Regions from separate parts of the Bacillus sp. 1A genome, predicted to be linked through region 3. Evidence: riboswitches for the same ligand, from Rfam matches in the RefSeq annotation. Region 3 holds a riboswitch; each other region holds the start of a gene.
What was found. A riboswitch is a leader RNA that binds a small molecule or an ion and turns the genes downstream of it on or off. The one in region 3 is predicted to bind thiamine pyrophosphate.
Positions count from the first base shown of each region.

Region 1 (5,448 bases), 4.5 Mb from region 3:
TACCTTATATTATTTATCCTGATGTAACTGTATTTACAAGTTTTACAACGACAGAAACATTCTATGCATTGCTTATCCTATACGCAATTGGAATCGCAATTTTACTACCAGGATTTATTTTCTTCTGGAATTTATTCTTGAAGGATCGAACTTTTTTGAAGGAAAAATAATATATTCGGGGGAGTCTGTTCCAAAAGGCATTTTGGAACAGACTCCTTTTGTCATGTTTTGTCGATAAGTCGATATATTTTAAAAATCGCTAATATATTTTGAGTTGCGCTGATATATTTCCATAATGGCTGATATATTTTAAGTTGCACCAATATATCTCCATAATCGCCCATATAAATTTCATTTACTATCTTACTGCCACTCTAATTTATAGACTCCTCTCATAATAGTTATTTCACTATTCGTGACACTTGTCCTTTCGCTTGAAAAACACATATTCACTTCATTCCATTATATGCCTAGTTCTTCTTATTTTTTGCTGAATATACTACCAATACAGACCTTGAGACAAGCTACATTGGTTTAAGGAAAAGTAGAAAGGTAGGTAAAATATGAGCATTGAAATATGGATTACTATTATTGTATTCTTCTTAACGATGATCGTTATCTTTTGGCGACCCCGTGGCTTAAATGAGGCTTGGCCGGCAGCAATTGGCGCTGGCATTATCCTGATTACTGGACTTGTATCAAGACCAGACGTCATAGATATTATTAGTAAAATTGGCGGTGCCTCTATAACAATATTAGCGACCATCGTTATGGCGGTTATATTAGAAAGCTTCGGCTTCTTCCACTGGTCCGCAGCGAAACTTGCAAATTTAGCAAAAGGCTCTGGTCGCCGTCTATACTGGTATATTCAATTATTATGTTTTCTTATGACTCTTTTATTTAATAACGACGGTAGTATTTTAATTACAACTCCAATTTTAATTCTACTTCTAAAAAACCTTCAATTAAAACCACATCAACAAATTCCTTATTTATTAAGTGGTGCTTTAATCGCTACTGCATCTAGTGCACCAATTGGTGTAAGTAATATCGTAAACTTAATCGCATTAAATATCGTGAATATGACTCTTTACATGCATACTGCTATGATGTTTGTACCTGCAACACTAGGTTTATTATTTATGTCATGGCTCATGTATACAGTGTTAAAGAAAAAGCTTCCGAAAAAATTACCTGTTTCTTCTTATGACATTGAAGAGATTTTCTTCACAAAAAACTTCCATCCACTTAAAGGAACAAATTCTGTTAATACGAAACAAAAACGTACAAAATTCATGTTAAAAGTATTAGGTTTCGTCTTTCTTATGCGCTGTCTTCTATTCGTTGCATCCTTCTTATCGATTCCAATCGAAATTGTTGCTGTACTCGGTTCACTCGTTCTTCTCATCTGGAGATGGTACTACTTACGAACAAATCCTGTCGACATTTTGAGAAAGACACCGTGGCACATTTTAATTTTCGCATTCTCTATGTATGTCATTATTTACGGTCTTCACAATGCAGGGTTAACAGCGGCGCTTGTAAGTTGGCTCGAACCAGTTGTAAGTCAGCATCTACTCTATGCTAGCTTTGCAATGGGCGGACTTGTATCTATCCTCTCTAACGTCTTTAATAATCACCCTGCACTTATGATTGGTACCATTACGTTAACAGAAATGGGCCTAGATCCAGTCACATTAAAAACTATCTATCTCGCAAATATCATTGGTAGTGACATCGGTTCACTATTATTACCAATCGGTACGCTAGCTTCCCTCATTTGGATGTATATCCTAAGACAAAACAAAATTAAAGTGAAATGGAAAGATTATTTAAGCGTATCTCTCATCGTAATCCCACTCACAACAGCCGTCACATTATTCCTCTTATACTACTGGGTACAATTATTCTTCGCCTTATAGAAAATAGAAGCCCCCTTTGCTACCGTCTTAGCAAAGGGGGCTTCTTCTATATTTAAGTTAGGTACTACAGTGTGATCAATCAAGTAAAGAGGTGTAACGTGTTATTGGTATAAATGACTACCGGTGTCTTTAAATTCTTTCGCTTTCTCTTTCATCCCTTTTTCAATTGCTTCTGTCGTTTCTAAATCGTTGTCTTTCGCATATTCACGAATATCATGTGAAATTCTCATACTACAAAACTTCGGTCCACACATTGAACAGAAATGAGCCGTTTTCGCACCTTCTGCTGGCAATGTTTCATCGTGATATTCCATCGCACGTTCAGGGTCTAAAGATAAATTAAATTGATCGCGCCAACGGAATTCAAAGCGAGCTTTTGAAAGTGCATCATCACGCTGATGAGCCGTTTTGTGCCCTTTCGCAAGATCAGCTGCATGTGCAGCAATTTTGTACGTAATAACCCCCGTGCGAACATCATCTTTATTCGGTAAACCTAAATGTTCTTTCGGCGTTACATAACAAAGCATCGCCGTTCCAAACCAGCCAATCATCGCCGCTCCAATTGCCGATGTAATATGGTCATAACCTGGTGCAATATCTGTTGTTAACGGCCCCAGTGTATAGAACGGCGCGCCCTGACAAATATCAAGCTCTTTCTCCATATTCTCTTTAATTAAATGCATCGGTACATGCCCAGGTCCTTCAATCATCACTTGCACATCATGTTTCCAAGCAATCTTCGTTAATTCACCAAGTGTTTCAAGCTCAGAAAACTGTGCTTCGTCATTTGCATCTGCAATCGAACCTGGACGTAATCCATCTCCAAGAGAGAACGAAACATCATACTGCTTCATAATTTCACATATCTCTTCAAAATGAGTGTATAAGAAGTTTTCTTTATGATGGAATAAACACCACTGTGCCATAATTGAACCACCACGCGAAACGATACCTGTCGTACGCTTTGCAGTAATCGGAATGTAACGAAGTAATACGCCCGCGTGAATCGTAAAGTAATCCACACCTTGCTCCGCCTGCTCAATTAACGTATCACGATACACTTCCCACGTTAAATCTTCTGCAATTCCGTTTACTTTTTCCAGCGCTTGATAGATCGGTACAGTTCCAACTGGTACAGGCGCGTTACGAATAATCCACTCACGCGTCGTATGAATATTTTTACCTGTAGATAAATCCATAATCGTATCCGCACCCCAACGCGTTGCCCACGTCATCTTCTCTACTTCTTCTGCAATAGAAGAAGATACAGCAGAGTTTCCGATATTTGCATTGACCTTCACGTGAAAGTTACGGCCGATAATCATCGGTTCTGCTTCCGGATGGTTAATATTCGCTGGTAAAATGGCACGACCTTCCGCGATTTCCTTACGAACAAACTCAGGCTCTACTCCTTCACGAATCGCAACATATTCCATCTCAAACGTAATGATGCCATTACGCGCATAATGCATTTGCGTAACGTTTGCCCCTTGCTTTGCTCTAAGCGGCTGACGATCCATTTGCGGGAAAACAGGCGTATGTTTCAAAGCCACTTTCACACCGTCATCCTCTGGTTTTACTTCGCGCCCTTCGTATGCTTCTACATCTCCGCGCTCCAGGATCCAAGAGTGGCGCGGCGCCTGCAATCCCTTTTCCAGTTCCACTTTATACGCAGGATCTGTATAAGGACCGCTCGTATCATATACACGAATTGGCGGATTCGGAATACCGTTCGTTTCGCTTTGTTCAATCTCACGCATCGGCACTTTCATACCAGCGCGTGGTCCATCCACATACACTTTCTTACTTCCTGGTAAACTCGATTTCAATTCAATTTGCTCAGCTGAAACAGACTGTTTCATAACCTTTGTTGCCCCCCTGTACGTGACAAGGACAAGATATGGCCAGCGTATGCCAAAATAAAAAGAGCCAGGTCCATAAAAAAATAAGGACCTGGCTCATAAAGACATCATTATGTAAAGCCGTTAACTTCCCTACGCTGGTACGAGCCAGATCAGGTCCAAAGGGTTAAGAAGTTCACACGCTTCTCTCTCAGCCTACGCATACGTTAGGCACCCCTAGTTTATCACTGATTTAATTTTCAATACTTTCCCATCATACACGATAATCTGAAAAATGCAAAGTTTATTTCTTTTGTTGTTTATGGAATCATCCACGTTAAATAATATGCCTGTACATACGTCATAATACCAACAATAATTACGAAGAATAAACTATGCTTCACTGTAAAGCGGAATAAATCTGATTCTTTTCCAGCAAGTCCAACTGCTGCACAAGCAATTGCAATCGATTGCGGTGAAATCATTTTTCCTGTTACACCGCCCGTTGTATTTGCTGCAACGAGAAGTACTTCAGATACACCGACTTGCTGCGCTGTAATCGCTTGTAAATTCGAGAACAGTGCATTCGCTGACGTATCGGATCCTGTTAAAAATACACCGATCCAGCCTAGGAATGGTGAGAAGAACGGGAATAGTCCGCCAGTTCCTGCAAGTGCTAATGCTAATGTAGAAGATAGACCAGAATAGTTTGCGATAAACGCGAATCCTAATACGAATCCGATAGATAGAATTGGCATCTTAAGCTCATTTAACGTTTCTTTAAATGTTACTACTGCATCTTTTGCACTCATTTTCAAAATAAAGATAGAAATGATACAAGCAATTAAAATTGCTGTTCCCGTCGCTGATAAAATATCTAATTTCAAGATTGCTTCATAAGGCGTCGGTTTATTTACAATTGGCTCTGCTTTCATTACTAAATTGTGTAAGCCTGGAACTTCAAACTTAAACACAAGGCTTTCCAAAGCACCGCCTGGAGCAAATAATGCTTTAAAGAAACTTTGGCTCCAAATGACTACCATCACAGTTAAAATAATGAATGGAGACCATGCTTTTACTACTTTTCCTACCGTTAGTTTCGGCATAGATATCGCCGTTGCTGCTACTTCACTATTTGCTTCTTTAGACTGATAGATTTCTTTCGGCTGCCAAACTTTTAAGAATAGCGATAAACTCACTAAACTTACAAGTGCCGACGTAATATCCGGAAGTTCTGGTCCTAAGAACGTCGCTGTAATGAACTGCGTAATTGCAAATGAACTACCTGCTACAAATAGAGCCGGCCATGTTTGTCTTACTCCTTTAAATCCATCCATTAAAAATACGATAAAGAACGGAACAAATAATGATAAGAACGGTAATTGATGCCCAGCCATTTGTCCAATTTTATGCGGATCAATACCTGTTACTTGTCCAGCAACTGTAATCGGAATTCCCATCGCTCCGAACGCTACCGGTGCCGTATTTGCGATTAAACAAAGACCCGCTGCATATAAAGGATTTAACCCAAGACCTGCAAGAAGCGCTGCGGTAATCGCTACTGGTGCACCAAATCCTGCTGCCCCTTCCAAAAATGCTCCAAATGAAAAACCGATTAAAATAACGAGTAAACGATGGTCATTCGTAATGGATAATACAGATGCACGAATCACATCGAATTGACC
Region 1 is NZ_JBQYLZ010000001.1:1,366,231-1,371,678, reverse strand. Features, by position in the region: gene ACUN0F_RS06840 (cytochrome d ubiquinol oxidase subunit II) at 1-170, shown strand, start outside; gene ACUN0F_RS06835 (arsenic transporter) at 564-1,922, shown strand; gene thiC (phosphomethylpyrimidine synthase ThiC) at 2,024-3,784, opposite strand; TPP riboswitch at 3,897-4,012, opposite strand; gene lldP (L-lactate permease) at 4,084-5,448, opposite strand, start outside.
Region 1: it holds a riboswitch for thiamine pyrophosphate, as region 3 does, so the genes downstream of both, thiC (phosphomethylpyrimidine synthase ThiC) here and tenA (thiaminase II) in region 3, are expected to answer to the same signal.

Region 2 (5,448 bases), 4.1 Mb from region 3:
AGAGTATGATAATAAAACTTACACATACGAAATTCAAAAGATATGGATTACCCATGCAGATGATCGTACTGTTATTATAAAAAAAGAAGAACCGATATTAACACTAACGACTTGCTATCCATTTGATTATATAGGGGATGCACCAGATAGATATATTATCGAGGCGAAGTTAACGGCTAGTTATTCAAAATGAAGTGATAGTTTCTGAAAGCGGAAGGGGGATACATAAGTCATGTCAAAAAACATTTTAATTGTGGAAGATGAAGATATTTTGCGTGAAATATTAAAAGATTATTTTTTGAGCGAGCAATATGTGGTGTTTGAAGCAAGAGATGGGAAAGAAGCTTTAGTTGTATTTGAGGAAGAAGAGGTTGATTTAGTTATTTTAGATATTATGTTGCCGGAACTTGATGGATGGTCTGTCTGCCGAAGAATTCGTAAAACATCTGAGGTTCCTATTATTATGCTGACGGCACGTGTAGATGAAGATGATACGTTACTTGGATTTGAACTTGGGGCAGATGACTATGTGACGAAGCCGTATAGCCCACCAATTTTATTAGCAAGAGCGAAAAGGCTGTTAGAAAGTAGAAAAGTAACGAAGCAACTTCTAGAGAATGAAGATGATACATTATCCATCCACGGTATTCACGTCCACTTCCCATCGCGCACTGTTACGGTAGATAGGACAGACATTAATTTAACACATACTGAATTTGAAATATTAGCTTATTTCATGAAAAATCAAGGGATTGTTTTAACGCGAGAGCAACTCATTTCAAGAATTTGGGGATATGAATTTGCTGGTGACGATCGCACAGTGAATAGTCATATTCGTAACTTGCGAAGTAAATTAGGAGAGAAAGCAAAGTACATTACAACTGTAGTGCGAACCGGTTATAAATTTGAGGGGAATGTATGAGAAAGGGGATTGTACTAAAATTATTTGCCCTCACAACAGCATTATGTATGTTAATTTTAGCGACGATATTTATTGGACAAACGATATTTTTTAAACAATATTATGCGAATCGAAAAGTAGAAGATATTAAAGTGAATTTAAATTCCTTTGAGAAGAATTATTTGAATTATGCAGGAAGTGCAGAAGGAATTCAGAAGCTGGAGCAAGACTTTTTAAGAGAAAATAATACGTGGATTACAACGTTAGATCAGAATGGGAATTTAAAACATGCGGATGATTTTTATTTTGAAGTAACGATAGATCGTAGGCAACAAAAGAGCTTTGGACAACAAATATTCAAAATTCCTTTATACAATCTCGTCAATATAGAGGAGATTGATAATAAACCATCAAATCAGTTTTTAGGCCAAGAAATTTATTTTTCTGGAGTGAAAAAAGAAGATCGTTTTATTCCATTTTCTTTCTCTCTATCTAAGGAGAATTTAAATGGATCGAATAAACCGTTAGAAAAAGCATTTAAGGAGAAGATGAGTAAATTAGATCAAGAGAAAAAGAAAGCAGCCGGGGAACAACTTGCTAAGGAAAAGAAACCAGCTGTCCAGGAAGAATCTGCTCAAGAATTAGATGCTTACATAAGTGGGCGTGTTACGAAAGTTCAGCTTCCTGATGTAACAGGTCCTATAAATCCAATTTATAAAAATAGCATCTTCTTAGATAACATAAAAGAATTTCAAACTAATTTATTATTAAAAGAGAGCAAGCACATAAAATATGCAATACAAACAATGGACTATGAAAAAAATGATATTAAATATAAATTATTAATCAAGCCAACAAAAGAAAAAGATGGATCAGTAACTTATATATATGCGATGGCTTCTTTACAGCCTGTAGATGAAGCTGTACAAATGGTGCAAGATTACTACATTTACATCATTGCGTTTGTAGTCGTTCTCATTTTTCTAGCTTCGTTCTATTACTCTAAACAAATTGCAAAGCCGTTATTAAAAATAAATGATACAACGAAGAAAATAGCACATTTAGATTTCACAGAACAAATACCGATTACTTCAAAAGATGAAATTGGTGATTTATCGAAAAATATTAATGTATTATCTAATAAGCTCCATTCGCATATTGGACAGCTAGAACAAGACATTGAAAAAGAAAGAAAGTTAGAAAATACGAGGAAAGAATTCATTTCTGGTGTTTCGCATGAATTAAAAACGCCACTGAGTATTATGAAAAGCTGTATTTCTATTTTAAAAGATGGAGTAGCTGAGCATAAAAAAGAATACTATTTTCAGGCAATGGAACGAGAAGTAGATAAAATGGATACTTTAATTTTGGATATGCTGGAGTTAGCTAAATTTGAGTCAGGTACATATAAAATGAAAAAGGATGTATTTTATATTGATACAGTAATTGAAGATATATGTGAACACCTTTATGTGGACATAGAGAAAAAAGAACTTCATGTGCATAAAAATATATGTTCATTTGAAGTAGTCGCAAATCAAAGTCGGATTGAACAAGTAATCGTGAACTTCATTACGAATGCCATACGTTATACACCGAATACAGAGGATATTATTATTTCTACAATAGATGAGAAGGATCGTATAAAAGTGTGTATTGAAAATAAAGGTACTCACATTGAAGAAGAGCAATTAGATAAAATTTGGGACCGTTTTTATCGCGTGGATGCAGCACGTCATCGTTCACAAGGCGGGACGGGGCTTGGGCTTGCTATTTCTAAAAATATTTTAGAACTGCACGATGCTGAATATGGGGCAGAAAATACAGAAGATGGTGTATTATTTTACTTCTATTTACCGAAAAAAGCGTAGACAATGTAATCTACGCTTTTTTAATTTATTTTCATATTATCTTTACCTAATCTTTATTTTTAAGCGATATAATCTGATTAGAAAATGAGGTTATGTAAGGAGTAGATTAGCCGTGAATAGCAATTTACTAGGTTTGATGGTATTTATTTTTCTTTGTGCATTTATTGTATTTATTATTGATATTACTCACTGAGAATTTTGATATAAAAAAAGGCGCTAGTTAAGCGCCTTTTTTTTGTGAATTCATTTGATAAGCACTAATGCTCTTGAATAAACGTGGTGAAGTGATAAATAAAAATATAAGTAAAACGGTACATAGAATATAGGAACCAATCATTGTACTACCGTTAAATATTAAAGAATATAGGAAAGCCGATTGGCCTTTTGGTGCATATTGTCCCCAGAAAATGATACCAGCGATAAAGTGACAGAAGTAACGAGCTAGACTACCGATAAAAGTAGCGACGATAATGTATCCAATTACTTTCTTTCCTTGGTTTGGTTTTGATGAAGGTTTGTCTTTACGGCTACCTAAATTTGATTGCTCTTCGCTATTATCATTGGAAGTTAAAAGTGCTTTTTGAATTGGACGATAGAATAACCCAGCAAATCCAATGAATGCGAAAGCAACAAAGTATTCAATTAGTACTTGAATTGGTGTGACGATAATGGCATCGCCTACGACAATTTGTAATAATCCCCAAATTAAGCCTCCTAAGAAAGCCATTTTGAAGCCCCAGCGGTATGCGATAATAAAAATGGGAATCATAGCAAATGAAATGGAACCACCTGTTGCTGATATTTTGATTGAAAGTGGTAAAATGTCGATGACCAAGGCGAAGGCTGCAAGAATTGCAGATTCGATCATCGCTTGTAAATTGGTGTTACGCATGTTGTCTCCCCCTAAATCCAAGTTGTACAAAAAAGAATAGATATCATAGGAGGATACGAAATACGTAAATAAAAATGAGGTATGTATTTCGGACGTTTGCACAATCCCTGCGTTAGCATTAACTAACAGGTTCGAAGGGTCGGAACGAAGTGTTCCCTCTCAGCGGCATGGCTCCCCCAGTGATAACGAGATTCTTTATTTGCTACTGTTTTATTGTAAGCGAAATGGATGAGAATGGCAAACGAATACAGTATGACAATAATTGAAATAGAATTGTAGCGAAATGTTAATAAATATGAAGCAAAAGGGTATAGTACAAGAGAAATTGGGTGTGGTATAATTTTTTTGAAAATAATTATCATTCTCTTCTGAGGGGGAAGGTTATGAGCTTAGTAGATATTAAAATTGGAGAGAAAGTGTTAGTAAAAAGTATTCAGTCTTTAGATCAGCTATTAAAGCGTAGACTAGCTGCTTTCGGTCTTGCTGAAGGAAGCGAACTTCGCCTGAAACAGAAAGCGATGTTTAAAGGTCCTTGTACATTGGAGTGTCGTGGACAGTTAATTAGTATTCGTCATTGTGACGCGAAAATGATAAAGGTGGAATTAGCGTGAATAAGGTAGCTTTGCTAGGGAATCCGAATACAGGGAAGACATCATTATTTAATGCACTTACTGGTTCTTATGAATATGTAGGAAACTGGAGCGGTGTAACAGTAGAAAAGAAGGTTGGTAAATTAAAAGATAAGCAAGGAACATTAATTGATTTACCAGGTGTTTATGATTTAAATCCAGTTTCGCGTGATGAAGGTGTCGTTACGAATTTTCTACTAACAGACGAATTTCATCATATGTTAAATATTGTGGATTCTTCGCAATTTGAACGAAATATGCATTTAACGTTGCAGTTACTTGAATTTGGTAAGCCAGTTTCAATTGGTTTAAATATGGTCGATGTGGCAAAGCAACGAGGCATTGTAATTGATGTAAAACGATTATCAGAGCTATTAGGTGTAACAGTCGTTCCTGTCGTTGCAAGAAGTGGAAAAGGCTGTGAAGAACTACTTGCTACTCTTAAAGAAAATGACAAAAGTGAGAAAAAGCCATTCATTATTTCATATGGTTTACAAATGGATGAAGGAATTGGAGAGGTAATTTCTCTTTTAGAGAAAGCGAATTACGAGCATCCGAGATGGTTAGCTCTTCAATTTTTAAGTAATAACGAAGTAGTAGAAAAAGAAATGAAAGCATTACCAATTTATAAGGAACTTGTAGCCATTCGATCTCGCTTAGAAGGAAAACTTGATTGTACGTTGGAAGAGCATATTTACAAAACTCGTGAAGCGTATATTGAAAAGTTAAAAACAAATGTTATGAAGCATGAGAAAGAAGGGAAAATTCCTTTTTCAGAAAAAATTGATAGACTAATTACACATAAAATTTTAGGACTTCCAATCTTTTTAGCAGTTATGTTTTTTATTTTTCAGGTTACGTTTACGTGGATTGGTACACCTTTATCTGATATGTTAGATGGATTTTTTGGCGGACAGCTTACGGATTGGGTAACGGCTGGGCTCACAAGTGTTGGAGCTTCTGATTTTATTCAAGCACTCGTTACAGAAGGTATTATTGCTGGTGTTGGTGCGGTATTAGTATTCGTTCCACAAATCTTTGCACTATTCTTTTTCATTTCATTATTAGAAGACTCAGGATATATGGCGCGAATTGCAGTTGTTATGGATAGAATTATGGAGTTCTTCGGTTTAAACGGAAAAGCGTTTATTCCGA
Region 2 is NZ_JBQYLZ010000001.1:1,743,697-1,749,144, forward strand. Features, by position in the region: gene ACUN0F_RS08785 (class D sortase) at 1-193, shown strand, start outside; gene ACUN0F_RS08790 (response regulator transcription factor) at 233-922, shown strand; gene ACUN0F_RS08795 (sensor histidine kinase) at 919-2,772, shown strand; gene ACUN0F_RS08800 (energy-coupled thiamine transporter ThiT) at 2,993-3,664, opposite strand; TPP riboswitch at 3,751-3,852, opposite strand; gene ACUN0F_RS08805 (FeoA family protein) at 4,048-4,275, shown strand; gene feoB (ferrous iron transport protein B) at 4,272-5,448, shown strand, end outside.
Region 2: it holds a riboswitch for thiamine pyrophosphate, as region 3 does, so the genes downstream of both, ACUN0F_RS08800 (energy-coupled thiamine transporter ThiT) here and tenA (thiaminase II) in region 3, are expected to answer to the same signal.

Region 3 (5,448 bases):
ACTATTTTCGATGCCGGAAAACCTTTCTTCAAAAGACTTTCCACACCTTCATACAATTCCTTCGTACTTTTCTCACGTTCACGAATATGCAAATAATCAATCTCACTTTCAATTTGCATCGCTACATTCACTAACTCTTCGAATGACATGTGACCATTTGAGATTACATGAAGCTCATTTTTCATATTCATTCGCCTACTTTAAAATGTTTTCGAATAATTCCTCAGCCGGAATGATTTCTTTCGTCATTCCTTTATCTTTCAGCCATTTATTTTGTTTCTCCCATGACTCTTTTGAATCCGATAAGAATGGCTCATCTTTCGTTTCCATCTTCTCTAATAAAATTTTCATACTTTCTTTTTCAACTTCTGGTACAAGCGGGAAGTTTTCTTTTTCTTGATGATTTAATAAAATATTTAATGCTTCATCCGGATTTTTCTTCATGAAATCATAGCCTTTTTTCGTACCACGTAAGAAGGCTTGCAACGCTTCTTTATCTTTTTTCAACGTTTTATCACCTGTTACAAATACAAGCTCATGATAATTCGGTACACCGTAATCGGCTGGATTAAAGTATGCTGGTTCATGACCTTCATGACGCATAACAGGTACTTCATGGTTAATGTATGCCCCTGTTACCGCATCCACTTTCTTCGTAATTAATGCCGGTACTAAATCAAAGCCAACATCGACTACTTTCACTGTATCTGGATTACCACCAGCTTCTTTTACCATCGTTTTTAAATACATCTCACTTAAAGGTGTTCCAGAATATCCAACTGTTTTCCCCTCTAAATCTTTTGGCGATTGAATGCCTGCTGATTTCAGCGATACAACATGATTTAATGGTGAACGTACGACAGCTCCAATTGATTTCACTGGAATTTGTTCATTTGCTTTTGCCATGACAACATCTGGCTGATAATATAAGCCAACCGTTACTTTTCCTGCAGCCGCTAAAGTTAATGGATCAGTCGGATTAGAAGGGAATTTTATATTCACCTTTACTCCTTCTTCTTTAAAATAGCCTTTTTCAATTGCTGCATAAATAAAGCTATGTACCGCATTTGGGTACCAATCAAGCATGACCGTTATTTCTTTTTCCTTTTTACCCTTATCTGACGCTGAATTACTAAAACATCCAGTAATCATTGCAACTAATAATGTCAACACAAAGATGCGTTTTAAAAATTTCATGAATGCTTCCTCCAACTAATAAATTTCTTTTCTAAAATCGAAATAAGTATGACGAAGAAAATAGCTAATAATGATAACAATACAATTGGTGCAAATACACCTGCTCCGTCTAACTGCGTCATCATTCTTTTACTGAAATATCCAAGCCCAGCTTGTGCACCGAGCCATTCACCGATTGCTGCCCCAATTACACTAAGCGGAACTGCAATTTTTAAAGCTGAGAAAAAATAAGGAAGAGCAGACGGCAATTTTAATTTAAGAAAAACATCTTTTTTCGTTGCCCCATACGTAACTAATAGCTCCTCCCATTCTTTTTTCGTACTGCGTAGTCCATCATACGTATTGACCGCAATTGGGAAAAACGTAATTAAAACAGTAACAACAACCTTACTCCAGATCGTATATCCAAACCATAAAACGAAGAGCGGAGCAAGCGCTGTAATCGGAATCGTTTGTGAGGCAACTAATAGTGGATAAAATGCTCTCTCCATCCAATTACTCGCATTCATTAACATCGCTAGCCCTACCCCAAGTACGATAGAAATAGCCACCCCTATTAAAACGACGGATAAGGTTGCCGGCAAATGAACCGTAAATAATATATCTTTTAGTTTCCAGATCTTCATCACAATTGCAGACGGTGACGGTAAAATGTACATTTCGTCTACGATTCTTGCGCCTACTTCCCAAAAGGCAAGTAAAATACTAGTAAGTGTAAGGGCAGGTAATAGCTCCTTCAACCGGTTCATCATACGAGTACCTGCCTTTGTAACATACTAAGAAGCTCATCTTTAAGCGCTAACACTTCAGGCTTATATAAATCTTTTCTTGCTCGATTACGATCAAGTGGTACAACCCTCTCGGTTAAAGTAGTTATCGGTTGCTGCTCTACTACTAAAATTCGATTAGAAAGAAACAACGCTTCTTCCACATCATGAGTGATAAATAAAATTGTTTTTTCCCACTCTTTCCATTGTTCAAACAGCCATTCTTGCAAAGATGCCTTCGTTAAAGCGTCCAACGCGCTAAACGGTTCATCTAACAACAATATCTCCCCGCCTGTTAATAAAGTTCGAATAAAAGATACGCGTTGTCTCATACCACCAGATAAATCTTTCGGATATTTTGTCTCATACCCTTGTAAGCCAAATTTATGTAACAGTTCCTTTGCCTTTATTTGTGCTTCTTTCTTCTGTACACCTTGGCACTCTAGCGGTAGGGCAGCATTCTCAATAATCGTTCTCCATGGCAGGAGCATATCTTTTTGGGGCATATACCCTACAGGATGGCTCTTTATTTCTGTCAGCTCTATCTGTCCCGTACTTGCTTCTTCTAAACCTGTAATAAGGCGAAATAGAGTGCTTTTGCCGCATCCACTCGGTCCAATAATACTTACAAACTCTTTATCTTGTATAGAAGCATTTAATTCATTGATGATTGGTTTCTCATCATAATGAAAAGAAACATTATGAAACTGTAGTATGTTCTTGCTCCTCAAATCCCCACATCTCCTTACGATAGGACATATCCCAGAATAAATATTCAAATCGACTGGAATATAGGAATATCTCCTCTAATCGATCTAGCTCTTTGTCAGACTTTCCAACTGCCATTTCATTTAATAAATCGATTAACCAAATACAAAGGCTACCGTATTCTTCCGAACTATATCCTTGAATCCACTCACCAAAGAACTCATGATCTCTTGCTCCAGGAATATCGTTTAAACGCTTTCCAATTTCCCAGTAGCTCCACATACATGGAAGAAGTGCCGCTATTAATTCCGCAAGTGTGCCATTTTGAGATACAGACATCATGTAATTTGTATAGGCTAAATTTTTAGCAGATGGTTTTGCAGATTCTATCTCCTCTATAGAAATACCAAGTCTTTTTGCATATTGTTTATGGATTGTCATTTCTCCATTTAATATGCCATCAATTTGTTCAGCAAATTTCCCCATTACTTGTGGATTCGTTGCTTTTACAACACCAATCGCATATAGCTTTGCATAATCTAACAAATATAAATAATCTTGAATAATATAATACTGAAACTTATCTTTTTCTAATGTGCCATCTCCCATACCTACTACAAACGGGTGATTATGACTCATCTCCCAAACTGGTTGTACAGTTTCTAATAATCTATCGCAAAATTTCATTTCTCTATCCCCTTTCAATTTATATATCTAAATAAAAAACCACTTCTAAATAAGAAGTGGTTACAGCAAATAAAATTATAATTTATTCGTTGCTCCACTTCCCTTCGCTAGTATTACCTAGATCAGGTCTGTAAGGGTTAAGGATTATTCCTCTCTCAGCACAACAAGCACCCCTAGTGGTTTCAATATGAAATTTTCAAACAAAAAAGCCCCGTTTCTATACGCAAAGAAACGGGGATTCATTATTAGTGTCCGTATTGCTTCCCTACGCTAGCATAATCTAGATCAGGTAATGAAAAGGATCAAAGGCTTACGGCCTACTCTCAGCTGGCAACACCAGCTCTCCTAGCAAACTATGAAATTAACACTGTCAGTATAACACCGTAATAAGACATCATCAACTATTTTAATTTTCTCAATTGTCAACAAAATAACAAAACTATATAATACTTATATTCTATGTTAGAAATTATTATCCTAATTAATTGGATAAAAAGGAATCATTATCCTCAAAAAATTTATTTTTATATTGATTTCATATTACATTTATGTGAATACACCCACTATATTATATCTTTATACTATAATAAAATTACAACTATACAACTAGAGGAGGTCTCTATTATATGAATATGAAAGCTACTGCTTTAACAGCAACTACTGTCGCAATTGCCTCTTTACTTCCTTCTATGGGAGAAACAAATGTACAAACAGCCAACGCTGAACAATTATCTAATGTGAAAACTGGATATGTCAAAGTCGATCAAGTAGCCTTACATACAAAAGATAACGCAAATAGCTCTTCAATTGATACAATTCGCTTTAATACGAAAGTGAACATACTTGAAACAACTAATGGCTGGTATAAAGTATCCGTTAATAATAAAGTAGGTTACGTACAAAAAGATGCTATTCTACTAAAAAACAAACTTCAATCTAATAATCAATACATCGTTAATGCCAATGCATTAAACGTTCGTTCTGAACCTAATTTAGAATCTTCAATTTTAGATGTATTACCAAATGGAAAATTCGTTACCATTCAAGAAGAACAAGGCGAGTGGTATAAAATTTTACATAATGGCAAAACAGGTTACGTACAAAAAGCATTCGTATCTAATGGTTCACAACCTTTAGTAAAAGGCATCACAGTTCAAACTAATACGAAATACACAGTTGCAACACCTAAACTTAATGTACGTGGCAACGCTAGTACAAGTGGTGCACTACTTGGTTCATTACAAAATGGTACACAAATACAAGTAGTGGAAACTGTAGGAACTTGGTATAAAATTCGTTTTGGCACAGGATACGGATACGTGGCAAAACATTATGTGGTGCAAAATCAAATGCAATCACAAGCTCAAACGGCTCAACCTACTTCCATTCCAGCAGTTTTCAAATTCCCTACTCAAGGAAGAATTAGCTCAACCTTTGATATGCGTTGGGAACAAATGCATTATGGTATAGATATTGCAGCTCAAGGTAATGTCTCGATCCAGGCGGCAGCTGCAGGTAAAGTTGTGAAATCATATTATTCAGCTAGCTATGGCAATGTTGTGTTCATCGCCCATCAAATAAACGGGAAATTATATACGACAGTCTATGCACACATGAAAGATCGCACTGTACAAGCTGGTGATCAAGTACAAGCTGGACAATTAGTAGGTCATATGGGAAACACAGGTCATTCATACGGGCAACATCTTCATTTTGAATTACACAATGGAGAATGGAATTTTGAAAAAACAAATGCAGTAAACCCACTGCCATATTTAGTTAGGTAAATTGTATGCAACGCAATATCAATATACCTCTCTTAATTGAATACTTCGCCTTTTTAGGTTTAATCTGTTGTTTAATCATTTACAATACAAACACTGTATTTTTATCTATTATCATTGCTTTTGTTGCTTTAGAAATTATGATGGAATCCTTTCAAGTACAACTAAAACAAAAAATTGCTCATATATATAATGCCATCTTTCTATTAAGTGCCCTAATAACAAATATTATTAGTAATGGTTTTTATTTATCTACCGTATTTCCTGTATTCTTTATGGCTGTTTTATTATTCATAGCTAGATAC
Region 3 is NZ_JBQYLZ010000001.1:5,824,582-5,830,029, forward strand. Features, by position in the region: gene tenI (thiazole tautomerase TenI) at 1-185, opposite strand, end outside; gene ACUN0F_RS29855 (ABC transporter substrate-binding protein) at 196-1,197, opposite strand; gene ACUN0F_RS29860 (ABC transporter permease) at 1,194-1,946, opposite strand; gene ACUN0F_RS29865 (ABC transporter ATP-binding protein) at 1,946-2,695, opposite strand; gene tenA (thiaminase II) at 2,664-3,359, opposite strand; TPP riboswitch at 3,442-3,544, opposite strand; TPP riboswitch at 3,605-3,716, opposite strand; gene ACUN0F_RS29875 (SH3 domain-containing protein) at 3,986-5,146, shown strand; gene ACUN0F_RS29880 (hypothetical protein) at 5,152-5,448, shown strand, end outside.